Regions from separate parts of the Ruegeria sp. C12 genome, predicted to be linked through region 1. Evidence: riboswitches for the same ligand, from Rfam matches in the RefSeq annotation. Region 1 holds a riboswitch; each other region holds the start of a gene.

The links. Region 1 has a riboswitch for cobalamin ahead of ACR0C9_RS12295 (DUF1636 domain-containing protein). Riboswitches for the same ligand answer to the same signal wherever they lie in the genome.
Region 2: linked by a shared signal. The riboswitch ahead of ACR0C9_RS00550 (hypothetical protein) and the one ahead of ACR0C9_RS12295 (DUF1636 domain-containing protein) in region 1 are both predicted to bind cobalamin.
Region 3: linked by a shared signal. The riboswitch ahead of ACR0C9_RS13205 (DUF1636 family protein) and the one ahead of ACR0C9_RS12295 (DUF1636 domain-containing protein) in region 1 are both predicted to bind cobalamin.
Region 4: linked by a shared signal. The riboswitch ahead of ACR0C9_RS10150 (hypothetical protein) and the one ahead of ACR0C9_RS12295 (DUF1636 domain-containing protein) in region 1 are both predicted to bind cobalamin.

What each region holds. Positions count from the first base shown of each region.
Region 1 covers NZ_JBQFSA010000005.1:242,835-248,261, reverse strand. Annotated here, with positions in the region: gene cobN (cobaltochelatase subunit CobN) at 1-106, opposite strand, end outside; gene cobW (cobalamin biosynthesis protein CobW) at 110-1,165, opposite strand; gene ACR0C9_RS12295 (DUF1636 domain-containing protein) at 1,162-1,542, opposite strand; cobalamin riboswitch at 1,636-1,855, opposite strand; gene ACR0C9_RS12290 (NAD(P)-dependent oxidoreductase) at 1,959-2,951, shown strand; tRNA gene ACR0C9_RS12285 (tRNA-Cys) at 3,002-3,075, opposite strand; gene ACR0C9_RS12280 (protein-L-isoaspartate O-methyltransferase family protein) at 3,304-3,957, shown strand; gene ACR0C9_RS12275 (TolC family outer membrane protein) at 4,053-5,427, shown strand, end outside.
Region 2 covers NZ_JBQFSA010000001.1:123,183-128,609, reverse strand. Annotated here, with positions in the region: gene ACR0C9_RS00565 (ATP-binding protein) at 1-41, shown strand, start outside; gene ACR0C9_RS00560 (hypothetical protein) at 73-777, shown strand; gene ACR0C9_RS00555 (AbrB family transcriptional regulator) at 997-2,061, shown strand; cobalamin riboswitch at 2,157-2,368, shown strand; gene ACR0C9_RS00550 (hypothetical protein) at 2,491-2,790, shown strand; gene ACR0C9_RS00545 (homocysteine S-methyltransferase family protein) at 3,005-4,057, shown strand; gene metH (methionine synthase) at 4,054-5,427, shown strand, end outside.
Region 3 covers NZ_JBQFSA010000006.1:144,698-150,124, forward strand. Annotated here, with positions in the region: partial or broken gene ACR0C9_RS13185 (GH1 family beta-glucosidase) at 1-782, shown strand, start outside; gene ACR0C9_RS13190 (glucokinase) at 849-1,808, shown strand; gene ACR0C9_RS13195 (carbohydrate kinase family protein) at 1,843-2,769, shown strand; gene ACR0C9_RS13200 (D-lyxose/D-mannose family sugar isomerase) at 2,788-3,453, shown strand; cobalamin riboswitch at 3,513-3,716, shown strand; gene ACR0C9_RS13205 (DUF1636 family protein) at 3,816-4,172, shown strand; gene ACR0C9_RS13210 (ABC transporter ATP-binding protein) at 4,169-4,945, shown strand; gene ACR0C9_RS13215 (ABC transporter substrate-binding protein) at 4,958-5,427, shown strand, end outside.
Region 4 covers NZ_JBQFSA010000004.1:185,515-190,941, reverse strand. Annotated here, with positions in the region: gene ACR0C9_RS10160 (DNA polymerase III subunit gamma/tau) at 1-1,424, opposite strand, end outside; gene ACR0C9_RS10155 (phosphatase domain-containing protein) at 1,565-2,077, shown strand; gene ACR0C9_RS10150 (hypothetical protein) at 2,069-2,476, opposite strand; cobalamin riboswitch at 2,565-2,785, opposite strand; gene ACR0C9_RS10145 (alpha/beta hydrolase family protein) at 2,944-3,801, shown strand; RNA gene ffs (signal recognition particle sRNA small type) at 3,831-3,929, opposite strand; gene ACR0C9_RS10135 (bifunctional 2',3'-cyclic-nucleotide 2'-phosphodiesterase/3'-nucleotidase) at 3,969-5,427, opposite strand, start outside.

The DNA of each region.
Region 1 (5,427 bases):
CACTGTCCGAGAACGACAGCACCACCAGATCCGCCGGGCTCTGGCCCAGATCGGTCGGGGTCTCGGTTTCCTCTAACCCGTGGCTTTCGCGGAAGACGACGTGCATGGTTTACTCGGCAGCCTCGGTCACACCCACGAGGATATCGCGGATCGCGGCCTCTTTGATGTCGTCATGCTCGGCAATCACGACCAGACGTGAGCGACGGTCCTCGCCGGGCTCCCACGGGCGGTCATACTGGTGACGCACGCGGGCACCAACGGCCTGCACCAGCAGACGCATGGGTTTGCCCTGAACGGCGGCATAGCCCTTGACGCGCAGGATGTTCAGCTCATTCGCCAGACGTTCGATCTTGGCGACCAGTTCCGCCGGGTCGGTCTGTTCCGGCAGCTCGACGATGATGCTTTCGAAATCGTCATGCTCGTGGTCGTGGTGGCCGTCGTGATGTGACGGGCGCGCGTCCATGTCATCCTCGGCGGCGGCCTCAAGGCCCAGCACGACGCGCACGTCCACCGCGCCTTCGGCCACTTCGACCACGGGCAGGGGGCGGGGGGCTTCGGCGGCGATGACCTCTTTGGCTTTCGCCACACCTTCGGGACCGGCCAGATCGGGTTTGGTCAGCAGGATGATGTCGGCGCAGGAGATCTGATCCTCGAACACCTCCGACAGGGGCGTTTCGTGGTCGATCGAGTCATCGGCCAGACGCTGGGCGTCCACCGCCTCGACATTCGGCGCGAAGCGACCGGCGGCCACAGCCTCGGCATCGGCCAGAGCGATCACGCCGTCCACGGTGATTTTCGACCGGATATCGGGCCAGTCGAACGCCTTTAGCAGCGGTTTTGGCAGGGCGAGGCCCGAGGTTTCGATCAGGATGTGATCCGGGCGCGGTTCCAGCGCCATCAGCGCCTCAATGGTGGGGATGAAGTCATCGGCCACGGTGCAGCAGATGCAGCCATTGGCCAGTTCCATGATGTTTTCCGCCGGGCAATCCGGGATCGCGCAGGATTTCAGGATGTCGCCATCAACGCCCACATCGCCAAATTCGTTGACCACCACGGCCAGCCGCTTGCCTTGTGGGTTCTGCATCAGATGCTTGACCAGCGTCGTTTTGCCCGAACCCAGAAAGCCGGTGATCACAGTGACGGGGAGTTTTTCGAGGTTGCTCATTTCAGGGCTCCAATCGGGGGAATGCGCGAGGCGCAGTTCTTGCGGAAATGTTCGGGGCGCTCGCGCCATTTGACCAGGCCGTCCTCGGTGGCCAGATACTTGGTCGCACCATCGACGATGACGTCAACGTGATCGGCCTCATTGAGGTTCTCATAGACAAAGGTCCAGCGATCCGGCCCGCCGCGCAGCACGATGGAACAGCCCTGATCGCAGTTCGACAGGCATTCGACGGCTTTCAGCGTGACGCCCTCGGGCAGGTCCGCCTGTTCCAGCGCTTTGTGCAGCAATGTGCCGGGGCGTTGATCGTCATCCTCGATGGGCAGACCACGGCGGCACGTGGTGCAGACCAGCAGCTCGACCGGCGCAGTCTCGGTCATGTCTCTCATCCCCCCAAATCCTCTTCGCGGGGGACGGGGTTTCATGCGGGCCACGCGATGCACATGGACCCGACACCGGAACACCCCGCCCGGTTTCAACTTCGGGTGCTGGCAGGTCTCCCGGCTTGCGGATGTCAGAGGCCCGGTTCGTCTGGCTCCTCTGTCGGATGTCCCGCCTTCCCGGCCTGGCAGGCCAGTGGCATTGGGCACCCTCTCCGGTCACGGTCGCGGGGGCGGCTGCGTTTGGCGGATAAACCGTTGACGCATTCCCTTTTCATCGGCTGTCGCCGACACCAACGACAGGGACATGCGGCACGTGCGGGCAGGTTGTCAAGCGCGATGCGACCACCATCGCGTGGCTAGGATGAAAAGCGACCTGCCAGCGTCGCTGGGCGGCATGACGCGGTGCCCGCGACATGGTCGCATACCGGAAAACACGCAGGGAGACGCGAATAATGAAAGTTGGGTTCATCGGACTTGGAAATGTGGGCGGAAAACTCTCGGGCTCATTGCTGCGCAACGGGATCGACCTGACGGTCCATGACCTCAATGCAGACCTGGTGGCAGAATTCGTCGAAAAGGGCGCAAAGGCCGCCGAAAGCCCGGCCCAGCTGATGCACGATTGCGACGCGGTGATCACCTGCCTGCCATCGCCTGCCGCCTCGGACGCGGTGATGCAGGAGATGTTGCCCGAGGTCGGCCCCGGCAAAATTTGGATGGAAATGTCCACCACCGACGAGGCCGAGGCCAAGCGGCTGGGTGCCATGGTCATCGAACGGGGCGGGGCGGCGGTTGATTGCCCCGTTTCCGGCGGATGCCACCGGGCGGCAACCGGCAATATCTCGATCTTCGCGGGTTGCGACCGGGATACTTTTGAGCGAATCCTGCCCTTCCTGACAACGATGGGCCGTCGGGTGTTGCATACCGGCGATCTCGGCTCGGCCTCGGTTCTGAAAGTTCTGACCAACTATCTGGCCACCGCCAACCTGATCACCTGCGCCGAAGCGCTGGTGACCGCCAAAGCCGCCGGGATGGACCTGAACACGACCTATGAGGCGATCAAGATCTCGTCTGGCACCTCATTTGTGCATGAGACCGAAAGCCAGGTCATCCTGAACGGCTCGCGCGATATTTCCTTTACCATGGACCTTGTCAAAAAGGATATCGGCCTGTTTCAGGACGTCGCCGACCGCGCGGGTGTCCCGCTTGAGATCAACCCGATCATGATCAAGATCTTCGAGGACGGCATCGCACGCTACGGCGAACGCGAACTGTCGCCCAACATCATCAAACGCCTGGAAGACGCCACCGGCCTCGACATCCGCGCGCCCGGCTTTCCACCTGAAATGCAGGACGATGAACCTGAAGAACCGGGTTATGAGGTTATCCCGGCGGGGCGCGATTCCTAAGAGGGGCGCGCTTTCGTCTTTGCGTCGCGAGGTGAAGGTATTGAAGGAAGTGGAGGCGAGTACCGGAATCGAACCGGTGTACACGGATTTGCAATCCGCTGCGTCACCACTCCGCCAACTCGCCTTTTCAAGTAAAATCAAATACTTGCCGTGGTGTGACAGGCGTTTTAGCAGCTTTCTTATGGGGCGTCCAGAGGATTGCGTGTAATTTTGGCGCCTGAGGCGGGAAATGCTGATCTGGGCCGGATCACAAACCTGTCGCACGGGCCGGGCTGTGGCAACAGGGCCGTTGCCGGTTGCTGCGGGATGTGGCAAAAGCCAAAAAAACGTGGGAATTCAGACGAGAGATCAAATGACAGATTTCGCAACCCGACGCCGCACTATGGTCGATACGCAGATTCGGCCCTCTGATGTCACGAAATTCCCGATCATCGATGCCATGCTGACCGTCCCGCGTGAAAATTTTGTGCCGGATGCGCAGCGCGAGGCCGCCTATGTTGAAGGCATAATCGATCTGGGGGACGGGCGCAGCATGCTGGAGCCTCGGACTCTGGCCAAGATGCTGGACGCTGTGAATATTTGCAAAGATGAGGCGGTTCTGGATATCGCGCCGGGGCTGGGGTATTCCACCGCCGTTGCCGCGCGCATGGCTGAACTGGTGGTTGCTGTTGAAAGCGATGAGGCGCTGGCCGCAGAAGCGCAGGATGCCCTGACCGAGGCGGATGCAGACAATGCCGTGGTGCATGTGGGCCCGCTGGAGCAAGGGGCCGAGGAACACGGGCCTTACGACGTGATCATGATACAGGGCGGCGTGCAGCAGGTGCCGGACGCTCTGCTGGGTCAGTTGAAAGACAACGGGCGCATCGCCTGTCTGTTTGTGCAGGATGGTCTGGGCGTCGTTCGGATCGGGCGCAAGGCTGGTGACCGGGTCAGCTGGCGCGACGCTTTCAACGCCAGTGCGCCGACACTGGACAGTTTTTCAGTCGAGTGTGCATTTTCGCTATAGTCGGGCGGTGGTTTTTTCTGCCACCTTGATTAGTTGAAAACGGCAACGCAAACTTCCCGCAGGGCAGTGTAATTTTGATTTGAGAGGATTTGGTGATGCGTGGAACGGCAACTGGTAAGCTGGTCAGGGCCTTGGCGGTGACCGCTGGTCTTGCCCTTAGCGTTATGCCTGTACGCCTGGCATGGGCGGACAACCTGACCGATGCCTTTATCGGGGCGTATAACACCAGCGGTCTTCTTGAACAGAACCGCGCGCTGTTGCGTGCCGCTGATGAAGATGTTGCCATTGCGGTGTCCGCGCTGCGTCCGATCATCAACTGGACAGTGCGCGTTTCGCAGGATTACACGCGGACAACGACTAGCGGTATAGTGGTCCGGAACGAGCCTTCGACATTCTTTACCGGCCTCACGCTGGCCCAGTTGATCTATGATGGCGGGTTCTCGATTCTCGGTAAGCAATCCGCGCAGGAAATCGTGTTGTCCACGCGCCAAAGCCTGATCGATGTCGAGCAGGCCATTCTGTTCCGCGCAGCAAACGCTTATCTCAACGTCGTTCTGCAGGAAGAAACCGTGCAGATTCAGGTGAATGACGTCGATGTGTCGGCCGAGGAACTTCGGGCCTCGCGGGACCGTTTCGAAGTGGGTGAAGTCACGCGCACGGACGTCGCCCTGTCCGAGGCACAGCTGGCCAGTTCCCAGGCCGATCTGGCAGTTGCACGCGGTAACCTGAGCACGGCGCAGGCGGAATATGTAAATGCCGTCGGCAAACTACCGGGGGCGACCGCTGGTCAGCCCAGCCTTCCGTCACTGCCCCGGTCCGAGTCAGAGGCGATTTCGTTCGCGCGCCGCAACCATCCGGCCATTCTTGCGGCCCAGCACGAAGTGCGTGCGCTTGATTTGCAGGTGCAGCAGCAGCGGGCGAATCTGGGGCCGAATGTCACGCTGAATGCAGATGCGGGCATTACGGAAAGCTATGATAATGACGATGACACCGAAAATGCGAGTGTCTCGCTGAACTTCAACCAGCCGATCTATGCCGGCGGACGTCTGGCGGCATCGGTGCGCCGGGCGATGGCCACCCGCGATGCGTCGCGCGCGAACCTTCTGAACGTGCAAAAGGACATCACGCAGGGCGTGTCCGAAGCCTATGCAAACTTTCAGGCCGCCTCGGCCAGCCTGCGGGCATCGACCGAGCAGGTACGCGCCTCGCAGGTCGCCTTTGACGGGATTCGCGAAGAGGCAACCCTGGGCGCACGGACCACGCTGGACGTTCTGAACGCGCAGCAGGATTTGCTGGATGCGCAGCTGAACGAGGTCGCCTCGCGCACCGAGCGTTCGCGCGCTGCCTATCAGCTGTTGCAGGCTCAGGGCCTGTTGACGGCGGAACGTCTGGGTCTGGCGGTGCAGATCTATGACCCGACGCTGTATTATAATCTGGTCAAGAAAGCCCCTGCACAGGTCAGCAAACAGA
Region 2 (5,427 bases), on a different contig from region 1:
GTCGGCTGGAGCCCGGCGCAGCCGCTTCAGACCCGGCCTGACGACACTGAATTTCAACCAGAGGACCATTTCATGACAGACCATATCGTTTTCTGCTCGGGCCCGATGTTCAGCGTCGGTGATCTTTGGGAGCAATATAACATCGCCGCCGTGCTCGAGGCCGGAGGGTTCGGCACCTATCTCGCCCCGCGCGACGGCGTCGAGATCGCCAAGATGATGGATATGTTGCAGGACCCTCAGGTCTGGTCGCAAAAGGGCCAGGAGATGCTGTATATCATCCTCAAGGTCGGCTATGCGCAGGATATCTACCAATTGCTCGGGCGCTGCTCGAGCCTTGTGTTCAACATGGATGGCCGGGTGCCCGATGGCGGCAGTATTGTCGAGGTGACGACCGCCTACGCCGCTGGAATGCCCCTTGTGATCTACAAGACGACACCGGTGACGCTGTTTGGTGGGGTCGATAACCCGATGATTCAGGGGCTTTCGACCAATTGGGACTATGTGCATGACACCGCATCCATCGTGCCCGCCCTGCTCAAACGGATCGAAGCTCAGTCGCAGAACGGCTATGTCTACACCCCGCCCCCGAATGTCAGCCTTGTGATGGAGGTTGGGGCGATGACCGCAGACCCCAGTTCCGACCTTCACAAACGGCTCGACGCCATTTCGAATGCGCCCAACGAGAAGGCCGCGATGGAAGCGGGTGAGGAACTGATCGAATGGGCGAAAAGCAACAAGGCTTATCAGGCGGCGTTTGGCGGGTCGGCACCCACGTAAGCCCTGTTGGATTGGTGGGGTTGAAACGAATTCAGTGACACTCGCCTTGATTTCGAGACCTCGTTCCTGGATTTCATCCAACACACGCTGATAGCGCCAAGCTGCATCACAGGCCGTTCTTCACTCGGGCATTCTGAATGGTCAGTGCCGTGGTCTTGCAAACCGCGCCCATTTGTATACCATTGGATACAATTGATCCCATGACTTCGGACCTGAAATTTGTCCGTCCAAGCCACATCACCAAGCCGCCCCGTAAGGCGGGCCATCACCTTCGGCCTTGCCGTGCTGGGAACGGTCGTATTCTGGATGCTGGGCCTGCCCCTGCCATTTCTATTCGGCCCCATGACCGCCTGCCTGATTGCGGCACTGGCGCATACGCCGATGGAAGGGTTCGGGCAGATCTCGGTCGCGGCGCGCACTATCCTGGGCGTGGCGGTGGGGGCTTCGATCACGCCGGACCTGTTTGGCCAACTGCCGCAAATGGCAGCGTCAATTGCTCTGATCCCGCCCTTCATCCTGTTGATCGCTTTGGTCGGGGTGCCGTTCTTTCGCAAAGTCTGGGGCTTTGACGACAAAACGGCTTTCTACGCAGCCATGCCCGGCGGGTTGCAAGACATGATCATCTTCGGCACCGAGGCCGGTGCCAATCCGCGCGCCCTGTCCCTGATCCATGGCACGCGCGTGCTGATCATCGTGACGCTCGCCCCGATGTTCCTGACCCTGTTCTACGACGCTGACCTGACCAACCCCATTGGCGAACCCGCCCGCGACCTGCCCTTGCACGAACTGGCGCTGATGGTCGTCGCCGCCATTGTCGGCTGGAAAGGCGGTGAGCGGATCGGCCTGTTCGGAGCGTCCATTCTGGGCCCAATGATCCTGACTGCGGCCTTGTCACTGGGCGATTTCATCCACACCCGCCCACCGCGCGAGGCGATCCTTGTCGCGCAATTCTTTATCGGCTGCACCATCGGCGTGAAATTTATCGGTGTCACATGGGTCGAGCTGCGCAAAGTTGTGGCGGCGGGCTGCGCCTATGTTGTTGTGCTGGCCATACTTGCGGCAGCCTTCACGGCCCTTGTGACCACGTTGGGGTTCGGGCAACCGATCGAGGCCTTCCTCGCCTTTGCCCCCGGCGGGCAGGCTGAAATGACGGTCTTGGCCATCGTCTCGGGCGCGGATCTCGGGTTTGTCATTACCCACCATCTGACACGGATCGTTCTGGTGATCATCGGCGCGCCCATCGCGGCCAGTCTTCTGGTGCGCTGGTCCGGCTCTCGGGATTAGAAGGGTTTCGCAGTTTGATTTGGGTTCAATTCCTGCCGGGTTGCAATCCGACGCTGCGTGCTTTGCTGGCACCAGTAGACACAGCTTTGGCCTTATGAGACTGTGCTGCCGATGGTGTCCGACGCTCTGAGTCGGCTGAAAAGGGAATGCGGTGCGGGCAAACGCCCAAAGCCGCAACTGCCCCCGCAACTGTAAGCGGCGAGCGACCCCCGACAGACCACTGGATGACCCCGCTTGGGTTGTCCGGGAAGGACGGGGACAGCGAAGAACCGCAAGTCAGGAGACCTGCCATCTCCGGCGCATATGTGCCGCAGTCACCTTAACTCGGGCGGGGTGCCCGTGGACGGAGCGACAAGAGATGGACCGCACTGGCCAGACACCACTGTTGATGACCCACACAAGCCGCCCAAAAGCGCGGAGGGCGTCGTTATGCTTGACCTGACCATTTCCCAACTGGATACCGGCCACGTGCCACCGCAGCGCGCGCAAGAGCTGGGGCAGATGGGCTATATGCAATGGCTGGGCGGCCTGCCCGGTTCGGCAAACTACCACGCGCAGGCGCGGATTGCTTTGGCCAAGGCCAAACCGTTTGCCGAGACTTCTCCCGCCATCGCTGTGTTCTGCGACCTGCTGGCCCGATCCATGCAGATGCCCCTGGAACCATTGTTCCTGGCCCTGCCCGCAAAACAGCGCCGAGGGGGCCATCGCGCGCGCCGCGCCGCCTTGTGACCTCATGCGGGCAATTCAGCCTGTGCCACCGCCCGCATTTTGGACGATTTTGGCCGGGCAATGCTTTGACTGCTTATTGGTGATTTCGTTGGATATGCGCGACGAACAAGACACATTATGACGCAAACTCATAATTTAGTCGAATAACAATCATTTCACCTCATAATGCCAACGCGCTATACCTTCGGCCCACACAGCCGATTGGATACCGCGAATGCTTGACTTTACCTTGCCCGACACACCCGCGCTCGCGACGCTGCGCGCATTGGCTGCCCAGCGCATCCTGATCCTTGACGGGGCCATGGGCACAATGATCCAGGCGCTGAACATGACCGAAGAGGATTTTACCGCCAACGGTCACATCCATGGCCCCGGTTGTCGGCATCATTATCACCCGGACCTTCCGCAACAGGGCAACAACGACCTGTTGGTGCTGACCCAGCCGCAGGCAGTTGAGGACATTCAATACGAGTTCGCAATGGCCGGGGCGGATATCCTTGAAACCAACACTTTTTCCTCAACCACCATCGCGCAAGCCGATTACGGGCTGGAGGCTGCGGTGCATGATCTGAACGTCGCAGGCGCGCAGGTGGCGCGGCGCGCGGCGGACCGGGCCACGGCTGAGGACGGCAAACCCCGGTTTGTGGCCGGGGCTGTGGGTCCGACGAACCGGACGGCCTCGATCAGCCCGGATGTGAACGATCCCGGATACCGTGCCGTCAGTTTCGATGATCTGCGCACAGCCTATGGCCAGCAGATCGAAGGGCTGATCGAGGGCGGTTCCGACCTGATCCTGATCGAGACGATCTTTGACACGCTGAACGCCAAGGCGGCGATTTTTGCGGCGTTCGAGAGTTTCGCCAAGGCCGGACGTCGCCTGCCGTTGATGATCTCGGGCACGATCACCGATGCCTCGGGCCGGACGCTTTCTGGCCAGACACCCACCGCCTTCTGGCACTCGGTCGCCCATGCGCGCCCTTTCACCGTCGGGCTGAACTGCGCCCTTGGCGCTGCATCCATGCGCCCGCATATGGCCGAGATTTCGGGCGTGGCGACCGCCCTGACCTGCGCCTACCCCAACGCAGGCCTGCCGAATGAGTTCGGCCAGTATGACGAAACACCGGACCAGACCGCCGCTCAGGTCGAAGAGTTTGCCCGCGATGGCATCGTCAACGTGGTCGGCGGTTGCTGCGGCACCACGCCCGACCATATCCGCGCGATTGCCGAAGCGGTTGCGCCCTTTGCCCCCAGAAAGGTACCGGCATGACCCCTCACCTGCGCCTCTCGGGGCTGGAACCCTTTGTCCTGACGCCCGACATCCCCTTTGTGAATGTGGGTGAGCGGACCAACGTCACCGGCTCGGCCCGGTTTCGCAAGCTGATCGTGAACCGCGACTATGCCGCCGCGCTGGACGTTGCGCGGGATCAAGTGGAAAACGGCGCTCAGATCATCGACATCAACATGGATGAAGGGCTGATCGACAGCAAACAGGCGATGGTCGAATACCTGAACCTTGTCGCGTCCGAGCCCGATATCGCCCGCGTGCCAATCATGATCGACAGCTCGAAATGGGAGGTGATCGAGGCCGGGCTGCAGTGCGTGCAGGGCAAGCCGGTGGTGAACTCGATCAGCCTGAAAGAGGGAGAAGAGGCGTTTCGCCATCACGCGGGTCTGTGTCTGGCCTATGGTGCCGCCGTGGTGGTCATGGCCTTTGACGAGGCCGGTCAGGCCGATACGTTCGAACGCAAGACCGAGATTTGCGCCCGCGCTTATCGCATTCTGGTCGAGGATATGGGGTTCCCACCCGAAGACATCATCTTTGACCCCAACATCTTTGCCGTCGCCACCGGGATCGAAGACCACGACAATTACGGCGTGGATTTCATCGAGGCGACCCGCTGGATAAGGCAGAACCTGCCCCATGCACATGTGTCGGGCGGCGTGTCGAACCTGTCTTTCAGCTTTCGCGGCAACGAGCCGGTGCGCGAGGCGATGCATGCGGTGTTCCTGTATCATGCCATTCAGGCCGGGATGGATATGGGCATCGTCAACGCGGGCCAGTTGGCCGTTTATGACCAGATCGACCCAGACCTGCGCGAAGCGTGCGAGGATGTGGTCCTGAATCGCCAGCCGAAATCCGGCGGCACCGCGACCGAGAACCTGCTGGACATCGCCGAACATTTCCGTGGCGACAAGCGCGAGGAGAAAACCCGCGACCTGGCCTGGCGCGACTGGCCGGTCGAGAAACGGCTGGAGCATGCGCTGGTCAACGGCATCACCGAGTTCATCGAAGAAGACACCGAGGCCGCGCGCGCCGATGCGGAACGGCCTTTGCATGTCATCGAGGGCCCTCTGATGGCCGGGATGAACGTGGTCGGCGATCTGTTCGGCGCGGGCAAGATGTTCCTGCCGCAAGTGGTGAAATCGGCCCGCGTGATGAAGCAGGCCGTGGCCGTGTTGCTGCCCTATATGGAGGAAGAAAAGCGCCGGAATGGCGGTGAGGGCCGGCAATCTGCGGGCAAGGTGCTGATGGCGACCGTGAAGGGGGACGTGCACGATATCGGCAAGAATATCGTCGGCGTGGTTCTGGCCTGCAACAATTATGAGATCGTGGATCTGGGCGTCATGGTCCCGCCG
Region 3 (5,427 bases), on a different contig from region 1:
TGAGCCATTTCGAAGGGCACCACGCCCCCGGCATGCGCGACATTCGTGCGGCGGCGCGCGCCATGCACCATGTTCTGCTGGCCCATGGGCGCGCCATTCAGGCCATGCGGGGGCTGGGGATGAACAATCTGGGCGCGGTGTTCAATCTGGAATGGGCCGAACCCGCCGACAGCAGCCCAACAGCGCGCGAGGCCGCCGATCTTTATGATGGGATTTACAACCGGTTCTTCCTGGGTGGCGTCTTCAAAAAAGCCTACCCGCAGAATGTGCTGGACGGGTTGGAAAAGCACTTGCCAACCGGTTGGCAGGACGATTTCGAAACGATCGGAACGCCAGTCGATTGGTGTGGGCTGAACTATTACACCCGCAAGCTGATCGCCCCGTCCGACACCGCATGGCCCAGCCTGAAAGAGATGCCCGGCCCGCTGCCAAAAACGCAGATGGGGTGGGAGATCGAGCCGACGGCCCTTTCCCGTTTTCTGACCCGCACGGCGCGGGATTACACAGGGGACCTGCCGATCTATGTCACCGAAAACGGCATGGCCAGCCCCGAGCGGCAGCAGGATGACGACCGGATAGAGTATTTGAATCAGCATCTTACGGCGGTGCAGACTGCGCTGGAACAGGGCGTTCCGGTCAAGGGGTATTTCATCTGGTCGCTGCTGGACAATTACGAATGGGCGTTCGGCTATGAAAAGCGGTTCGGGTTGGTCGATGTGGATTTCGACACGCTGGAGCGCAGACCCAAAGCCTCGTTTAACGCGCTGAAATCGGCGCTGGCGCAAGGTGAACCCGTTGCGGTGCCCCTGGCACAACCGGCAGGTGCGGTGCATGCGCATTGGAACCTTGTGGCAGATATCGGCGGCACCAACACCCGGCTTGGGGTCATCACAAACGGAGAGCTGACGGATCTGCGCAAGCATCCGACAGGGACTCTGCCCGACCTGCTGGAGGCGTTCCACAGCCTGCGTGATGACGTCGGCACCGACCCTCAGGCCGTTGTCGCCGCAGGTGCAGGCCCGGTTCGGGATGGCGTCATCCAACTGACAAACGCCCATCTGGACCTGTCCGAGGCCGAGTTAGCCAAGGCCACAGGTGCGCGGCATACCTATGTGATCAACGACTTCACCGCTGCGGCATGGTCCGTGGCCGAGGCAACGAAGGCCGATGTGGCCGTGCTGCAGGGCGACCCTACACCGCCAACCGGCACCCGTCTGGTCGTCGGCCCCGGGACCGGTCTGGGCGTCGGGGCGCTGTTGTATTCGGAAGGACATTACCACACAGCCTCGGGCGAAGGCGGTCATGTCGGTGTCTCCCCGCGCCACCGGGACGAGGTTGATATTTTCGAAGCTGCCCGCCACATCGCGCCGGACTGTTTCTTTGGCGACAACCTGACGCTTGAAGCTGAAATGTTCCTGAGCGGCACGGGTCTGCCTGTCCTCTACCGGTCCATCGCGATTGCGGCTGGTCAGACAGACACCCCTCACCTGTCGGCAAAGGACATTCTTGACGGCGCCCGCAACGGATCGGATGCGCATGCCATCAAAGCGGCAGAGATGTTCACGACCCATCTGGGCGCTCTGCTGGGTGATCTGTCCGTCACCTTGATCCCCCGGGGCGGCGTGTTTCTGGTGGGCGGTGTGGCGGAGAAGAACCGCTGGCTGTTTGGCGAGTGCTTTCTGGATGCCTTCAATCAAGGCGGGCGATTCAGCGATTTGCGGCAAGGGATGAACCTTTATATCTCGGAACAGGTCGAATTTGGCATTGTTGGCGCTAACAACTTCTGTAAAAATGCGCTCATGCGGTAAAACCGTGTGACCATTTCCAAAGAAGGACCGCGGGATGATCCTGTGTTGTGGCGAAGCCCTGATCGACATGATCGCCGAACCGACCAATTCGGGCGCGCAGGGCTATGTGCCCCATTCCGGCGGCGCAATTTTCAACACGGCCATCGCGCTGGGGCGCTTGGGCGCGCCGGTGGGGATGCTGACGGGCCTGTCCTCGGATATGTTTGGCGCGCAATTGGCGGACACGCTGAAGGCAAGCCATGTGGACACCTCGCATGTGATTGTCAGCGACCGCCCGACCACTTTGGCTTTTGTGAAGCTGGTGGATGGGCATGCCTCGTACAATTTTGTTGATGAAAACACGGCGGGGCGAATGTTGCAGCCCGAGGATGTGCCGCAGCAATTGCTGGCGACCTCGACCCTGTATCTGGGGGGGATCAGTCTGGCCTGTGAACCCTGTGCCGATGCCTATGCCGCGCTGCTCGACCGTCATGGCGGCGACCGCGCGGTGATGCTGGACCCAAATATCCGGCCGGGGTTCATCAAGGACCAGACCCGCTATCGCACCCGCCTGAATCGCATGATCGCGCAGGCCGATATCGTCAAGGTTTCGGACGAGGATCTGGATTGGATCATTCCCGGGCCGGAAACCCATGCCGAGAAGGTGCCCTTGTTGCTGAAGGCCGGGCCGTCCGTGGTGATTGTGACACGCGGCAGTCAGGGGGCGACAGGCTATCTGGCGGACGGGTCCGAGACCTCGGTGGCGGTCAAACCGGTGCAGGTTATCGATACTGTGGGCGCCGGCGATACGTTCAACGCGGGCGTTTTGGCCGAACTCCACCGCGCCGGGCACCTGAGCAAAGAGGGCCTGCGCGCCTTGACACCTGATAGCCTGCGCGCGGCTTTGTCCCTGGGCGCCGATGTCGCCGCCGTCACCGTATCCCGCGCCGGGGCAAATCCGCCCTGGGCGCATGAGCTTTGATCCCACGAGGGAAGCGACATGAAACGATCCGACATCAACGACATCAAGACCGAGGCGCAGGCCTTCATCAAATCCTTCGGCGCGGTCCTGCCGCCCTTCGCCGACTGGTCCCCTGATCAGATGCGCAGCGCAAAGGCCGACACGATCCGCGCCCGAGGGTTGGGCTGGGACATTACCGATTACGGTCAGGGCAAGTTTGATGAGCTGGGCCTGTTCCTGTTCACCCTGCGCAATGGCGACGTGAATGATCTGAACCAGGGTCGCGGTATGCTCTATGCCGAGAAACTGCTGATTTCGCGCGACAAACAATTGTCTCCGATGCACCGCCATATCATCAAGGCCGAGGACATCATCAACCGGGGTGGCGGTGATCTGGTGATGGAGATCTACGCCTCAGACCCCGAAGGCGGCATTGATCGCGACAATCCGGTTGTTGTGCCCAGCGATGGCTGCGACGTGACCATCACGCCCGGCGAATTGCTGCGCTTGAAACCCGGCGAAAGCGTTACCCTGATGCCCGGTATCTGGCATGCCTTCTGGGCCGAGCGTGGCGATTGTCTGATCGGTGAAGTCTCAACCGTCAATGACGACCGCACGGACAATGTGTTCGAGCAACCGATCCCCCGGTTCGCGACCATTGAAGAGGACGCAGCGCCGGAATTTTTGCTGGTTGCGGACTACTAAACACTCAGTCCGCGTCGCCAAAATCTCGGCCAGAACGCTTGACAATTAAATCCGCGACAGACTAGCTGACCAGCGATGGTTCCCGTAGCGATGCCTGCGGGATGAAAATGGGAATACGGTGCGGCCCTGCGGCCAAATCCGTGACTGCCCCCGCAACTGTAAGCGCAGAGCGACGCCAAATCACCACTGGCCTGAACAGGTCGGGAAGGTTGGCCAAGCCACGACCCGCAAGTCAGGAGACCTGCCATCACCTGTGCAACCAACCCGGGGCGGGGCGTCCTGGAAGGAGGATTTGATGGCTCAATTTTTCGCCTGCGGGCGTGGCGTCTTCTTTTCGCGCGGTTTCCGCAGCGGGGACAGCCATGTCATCCCAAGCTGACCACTTCGTCCTGATCTGTTCGACCTGTCAGGGTGAAATCGAAGCCAAGGCAGCCAAGGCCAGTTTGGACGCAACCCTACCACCGGAGTTTGCGACCCGGTTGATTGCCTGCATGGCAGGGTGCGAACGCCCCATGACCGTTGGGCTGCAAGCCGAAGGCAAGGCGCAGTATCTGTTCGGCGATATCCAAAGCCCAGCCGATCTGGACGCGATTGCCGCCTTTGCCCGTCAGTTCCGCGACAGTGACGACGGCTGGACCAGCGCAACCGACCGGCCCCCTGCCCTGCTTTACAAAACTCTGGCGCGTCTGCCGCGCCTGTCATCGAAGGGTGAGGCATGAGTTTTCTGGTTGCCAAAGGTCTGGAATACTACGCCCTGAACGGGGATGTGTTGCTACAGGATGTCTCCTTCTCGTTGGATGAGGGGTCGATCCTGGCCGTTGCCGGGCCAAACGGGGCCGGGAAAACCACGCTGTTGAACCTGCTTTGCGGCCTTGAACGTCTGGCCCTGGGCGATGTGACGATCAAGGGGCAAAGCCTGCGTCAATTGTCCGCCCCGGAACGGGCACGCACCATCGCCGTGGTCGGGCAGCAGGAACTGCCTGACGGCCGGTTGAAACTGCGCGACTATGTGGCCCTTGGGCAAATCCCGATTCAGGCCGACCGGTCCGCCGAGGATCATAAGGCCGATCTTGAGCGGGTGCTTGAGATCACCGAACTGGTCCCGCTGGCCGATAAACCGATGCAACGTCTGTCCGGCGGGGAACGTCAGCGGGCGCATATCGCACGGGCTCTGGCGCAAAGGCCATCGCTTTTGTTTCTGGACGAGCCGACAAACCACCTCGACCCCGACGCCAAGGGCCACATGCTGTCGCTGGTGGCCGAACTGGGCGTGACGGTTGTGATGATCGTGCACGATCTGGTCATGATCCCCGAATTCGCCACCCATGTCGCTTTGATGAAGGCAACCCGCATGACCGGCTTCGGCCCGGTTCCCGAAGTTCTAACACCCGAGCGTGTGCGCGATACGTTTGGCGTTGACTACCTGTGTTTCCAGCACGAAGGGCGCGTGATCCCGGCGCTGGATATCCGAAAACGAAAGCTGTCATCTTAACAGGAGAATTTGATGATGCAGAAATTCTGGTCCGTAGTCCTTGTTTCGGGCCTCGCGAGTGGTGCGGCGGCACATGAAGTGACCGTCGACAATTGCGGAGAACCACTGGTGTTCGACGGCACGCCCGAGCGGATTGTCGTGCACGACATGAACATGACCGACATGGCCTTTGCGCTGGGTTTGCAGGACAAGATTGTCGGCCTGACCGGCATTACCGGCTGGTACAAGACCAGCCCGGATTTCGATGCAAAACGCGGTGACATCCCGGAACTGGCGCCCAAATACCCCACCGTCGAAAATCTGGTCGCGGTCGAGCCGGATATGTTCTTTGCCGGTTGGTATTACGGCATGCAGCCGGGTGGCGAAGTCACCCCCGACACGCTGGAACCCTTTGGCATCAAAACCATGGTCCTGACCGAAAGCTGCGTTCACCTGAACAAGGACCGCCCCGAAGCCAGCATGGACCTTCTGTTCGATGACGT
Region 4 (5,427 bases), on a different contig from region 1:
ACCAACAGTTTCACATCACGGTTGACGCGGATCAGTTCGACCACGTGATCGAAACTGGGATAGCGCGCCAAAGCGGCCTGCGTGTCCTGGGCCAGCGCCGCGACCGGAGCACCCCCTGCCCCGCGAGGCGCAGGCGCATAGGTCGGTGCTGCGCGCGCTTCAACCGGTGCAGTGCCGTTACCGTGGATCGGCATACCGCCGCCCGGTCCGCCATTTGGTGGCGCAGGTGTATCCTGCAGACGTTTGATCAGTTCTTCCGGGCTGGGCAGATCGGCCACATGGGTCAGACGGATCACCGCCATCTCGGCTGCCATCATGGCGTTGGGGGCGGCCGAGACCTCCTCCAGCGCCTTCAACAGCATTTGCCACATGCGGGTCAGCACACGCATGGGCAGGGCGTCGGCCATCTGCTGGCCACGGGCGCGCTCGTCAGGGGATACTGTCGGATCCTCGGCTGCGTCCGGCGTGATTTTGACGACCGAGACCCAATGGGTGATCTCGGCCAGATCGCGCAGCACCGCCAGCGGGTCGGCCCCTTCGGCATATTGCGCGCTAAGCTCGGTCAGGGCACCGGCGGCATCGCCGCGCAGGATCATATCCATCAGGTCCAGCACCCGGCCACGGTCGGCCAGCCCCAGCATGGCGCGCACCTGGTCGGCGGTGGTTTCGCCTGCGCCGTGAGAAATCGCCTGATCCAACAGTGAGGTTGCGTCGCGGGCAGACCCCTCGGCCGCGCGGGTGATCAAGGCCAGCGCGTCCTCGGCAATCTCGGCCCCTTCGGCGCTGGCGATCTTTTGCAGCAGACCGATCATATCTTCGGGCTCGATCCGGCGCAGGTCAAAGCGCTGGCAGCGGGACAGGACCGTGACCGGGACCTTGCGAATCTCGGTGGTGGCGAAGATGAACTTCACATGTTCGGGCGGCTCCTCCAGCGTCTTGAGCAGCGCGTTGAAGGCGCTGGTCGAGAGCATGTGAACCTCATCGATGATGTAAATCTTGTAGCGGGCCGAGGCGGCGCGGTAGCGGACGCTGTCGATGATTTCGCGAATATCATTGACGCCGGTACGGCTGGCGGCGTCCATCTCCATCACGTCGACATGGCGGCCTTCCATGATGGCCACGCAATGCTCGCACTGACCGCAGGGTTCGGTCGTGGGGCCACCAGCGCCGTCCGGCCCGATGCAGTTCATACCCTTGGCGATGATCCGCGCCGTGGTTGTCTTGCCGGTGCCGCGTATGCCGGTCATGACAAAGGCCTGGGCTATCCTGTCGGCTTCGAACGCATTTTTCAGCGTGCGCACCATCGCGTCCTGACCCACCAGATCAGCAAAGGTTTCCGGACGGTATTTGCGGGCGAGAACCTGATAGGCGGGGCTGTCTGTGTCGGTCATGTCTGCTCTGGCGGATTCGGGACGTCGTCGCAGCGTAGTGGTCGCTGCAGCCCGCGTCCACCGCGCGGTTGGCGAAATTTGGTTTGGAAAGACCCGAGATCGGCGTAAACTGGAATCTCAGTATTTTTGAAGCACATTTTAAAAGCAGGCTTGGGTTTGGGAGGAAATCTTTGATGTCGCAACTGGTCGTCTACGCGCTGCAAGTCGGAGGCGGAACACTTGCGCTGACCTCGATGCCGGGACGCGGCGGAGATTATGCGGGCGATCTGGATACAATCGCGGATTGGAAACCCGGTCTTGTGATCTCGATGACCACGGAAGTTGAGATGCTGCAGGACGGGGCCCGGACCTTTGGCAGTGACATTCAGGGCCGCGCCAGCCGATGGGTTCATTTGCCGGTCGAGGATTTTGGCGCCCCGCCGCGCGCCGTTCAGGATCGGTGGGGGTCGGTCAGCGCATCGGCGCGGCAGGCTTTGTCCGGCGGTGGCCGGGTGCTGGTGCATTGCCGGGGTGGGTGCGGGCGATCCGGTATGGTGGTCTTGCGCCTGATGCTGGAATGCGGGGAACCGGCAGACAAGGCGCTGGCCCGGTTGCGGGCCCTGCGCCCCTGCGCGGTGGAAACCGACGAGCAGATGGCATGGGCCACGAAAGCGACCCACGCACCTTTGGATGCGCGCTCAGGCTGATACCCGCGCCGGTTCCTGCACTGGTCTTGAAGGTCTCAGGGCCAAGACCTCAAGCATGGCGCAAGGCGTTCTTGGCAAGGCCCCGGACGGAAGGGCCGCGCATGTCTCGTTAAAAATCAGGTCGGCATAGGTATCCAGCGTTTGGATCGGCGTGTCCGCCTCGGTCCCGCAGAAGATGCGTATCTGTTCTGGTCCGGCGCGAAAGCGGGCCATGCACCCTTGCGCGCAATGCGTCAGGTCGCTGCTACCTTCGATTTCGAATCCTTCGCTGGTGACGTGGTCGGCCTTGTTCATTGCCTCGGCCAGCGCGCGTGCCATGCGCGCCATTGCGGGGCAGGGCCCGCCTGTGCGTTGGCAAATGGTCGCCACGTATTCGTGGGTTTTTGTCTTCCAGATCATCCTGCGCCCTCCGCGCGGCGGACGGGGGATGATACAGGTGAGACAGAAGAAACGCTGTCAGGACCTGCCCGGACACCCCGCCCGAGTTTCGGTTACGTTGATGATGGCAGGTCTCCTGACTTGCGGGTCGTTGCTTTGCCGACCTTCCCAGCCTTTCGGCCAGTGGCATTCCGGCATCGCTTACCGCTTACAGTTGCGGGGGCAGTCGCGGCCTTGGTTCGTTCCGGTTTGACCGGGCAGAACCGCACCGTGTTCCCTTTTCATCCCGACCCATTGTGTGGATCGGAAACCATCACACAACCGCTAGCGTCTGTTCGCGTTCTGAGTCAAGCGGGGTTTTGGGTGTCACGTACACATGCCTTGTGCCGGGCGACGTGTGGTCAAGTGGCAGCAGGGTTGACTCGGCTGCGGGTTGTTGTGCCTCTTGGGCAGGTAAACCGATTGGTTCAGAAAGGCCCGCAGGTTCGATGTTGGACACGCAGCAGCACGTGAAGATCGAGGATTTCCAGTTTCCCGCTGGCCCGGCGCAGCTGTCGGCGCGACTGTATCGGCCTTTTACTGATCCCGACACGGTGGTGGTTCTGAACGGGGCGACCGGTGTGCCGCGCGACTACTACCAGCACTTTGCCCGGTGGTTGGCTGCCGAGCGTGGCATGGCCTGCCTGACGTATGACTATCGCGATTTTGGTCACTCTGTTTCCGGCCCCATGCGCGACTCGCAGGTCACGATGTCGGACTGGGCGCTGATCGATATGCCCGCAGCACGGGCCGAGATGCGCCGAAGGTTTCCCGACGCCCGGCAGTGGAGCATTGGTCATTCCGTCGGCGGAATGCTGGGGCCGATTCAGCCGGATATCGACCAGATCGACCGGATGATCTGTGTCTGCTCGGGGTTGGTGACGCTGTCCGATCACCCATGGCCCTATCGGGGGTTGGCCTGGGCGTTCTGGCACGGGCATGTTCCGCTGCTTGTGAAAGCCCTGGGGTATCTGCCCGGCAAAGCCATTGGGTTCGGTGCCGATCTGCCGGGCTCTGTCTATTGGCAATGGCGCAGGTGGTGCACCGCGCCGCTGAATTATGTGCCAGAGATCGGAAAGGATTTGCCACCGGCGCGCTGGTCGGATCTGGGTGTTCCGGTGGATCTGTTCACCAGCGACGACGATCAGACCGTCCCGCCAAAAGCCGTATGGCGTCTGGCGGATCTGTATGGGCCGGGCGCGCGGCGGCACCTGTTGTCGCCCAAGGAATTCGGAGTGAAAGAGATCGGCCATATCGGCGCATTTGCCCGCCGGAATTCGGCAATCTGGCCCCAGTTGGTTGCCTGATTGTGCTGATGAGCGGATACATGGGGGAAAGGTGAGAGGTTGGACATCGACCCAAGCGGGGCTCGTTGTGGCTGCTTCCTTCCGGACCTGACCAGGTTGGCGAGGCGCTCGCCCGCGCCAACCTCTCAGCGCTTGATATAGGGAAGCCTGGGGAAAATGACAACCCGTCAGAGTGTCAGCCGGATGCGTTCGAACCCCTGCGGGTCCGGGTCCAGAACGATAGGGTCGTAGTTCTGCAACTCTGACAGGTATTTCAGCGCGCCGGGCCCTGTACTGAGGATTGACTGAACCCCGGCCTGCGGCGCGAACGAAAACGGATAAACCGCCTGAGACAGCGGGTCGGCGGGCAGGTACCCGGTCAGATAATCGCGTAGGATTCGCTTGATATCTATTGCAGGCAGGTTGATCGGCTCTGCCGTTTCCACAAACGGGAAATGCCCGCCACCATTGGCGCGGTAATTGTTGAGCGCGACCACAAAATCCTGATTGGGGTCAAGCGTAGACCCGTCAATTCTGGCCTGCCGGATGCGGCGGTGAGAATTGTCGATCAACTGCCCCTGAGCGTCAAACCGGGCCGGGTAGGACGGGTCGATCTGGTAGGTCAGGCCAAAGAGAAGGTCGAAATTGTACCCAACCCGACCGGGGTCGATCAGATCGGTCTCGGCGTCGCGACGCATGGTGTTGAAAAGACCCGCCGACATCTCAAGCCAGTCCAGCACCTGAGCGCCGCTGACCTTCACCGCCCTCAGTTCGTTCGGAAAGACGTAAAGGTCCGCAATGTGGCGCAAACAAACCTCGCCCGCCGGGACATCGGTGTAATAGCGCGGCCCGGACCGACCGCCGCATTTATAGGGCGAAACGGCGGACAACATGGGCAAATTGGCCAGTGCGGTGCCGGACAGATAGGGGCGCAAGGCGGCGGCCTGCGCCGAGGCCACCAATGCCAGCCCCCGATCAACGGCGCAAAAGCTGAAAAAGCTGTGCATCGGTTTTGCGATTCGCGCCACCGGCTCGGCCATCTTGGTGCGGGTTCGGGCGTGCACGGGTGCAAAAAGCCGGACCATGTCGGGGTCCTCTGGCGTTTCAGGGGCGGAGTTGTTTTGGCGAAGCGGTCTCAACCCGACCTGCTGGTCGGTGATTTGCCACCCGAGATCGGCAGAGTGGGACAGGTTCAGATCAATCACGCCCAGATGATTTCCTGCGGACCCGGGCATGACAACCGGTTTGCCATGGACCAATCCGGCCTCAGGGTCGACATGGGCCAGCCCCCGGTGGTCGTTGCCGGGAAGGGTCAGATGCGTGTGCCCGGCCACTAGGGCGTCAATGCCGTCAATGGCGGCCAGTGGGATCACGGCATTCTCCAGCCCCGGTGCTTCCTGATCCTGACCGAGGCCGGAATGGGCCAGCGCGATGACCAGATCACACCCCGCCGATTTCAGGGTCTGCACGGTGCGTCGCGCCGCGCTCAGACAGTCCTCGACCGCGATGTCATCGCCCAGATGATGCGCTTCCCATTGCGTGGTCTGAGGGGGCAGAACCGACAACACGCCCACGCGGATGGGAATGTCTTGCCCGTTTCGCGAAATCGATCGGTCAAGCACCGCATGGTCCTGCCAGCGTTGCGAA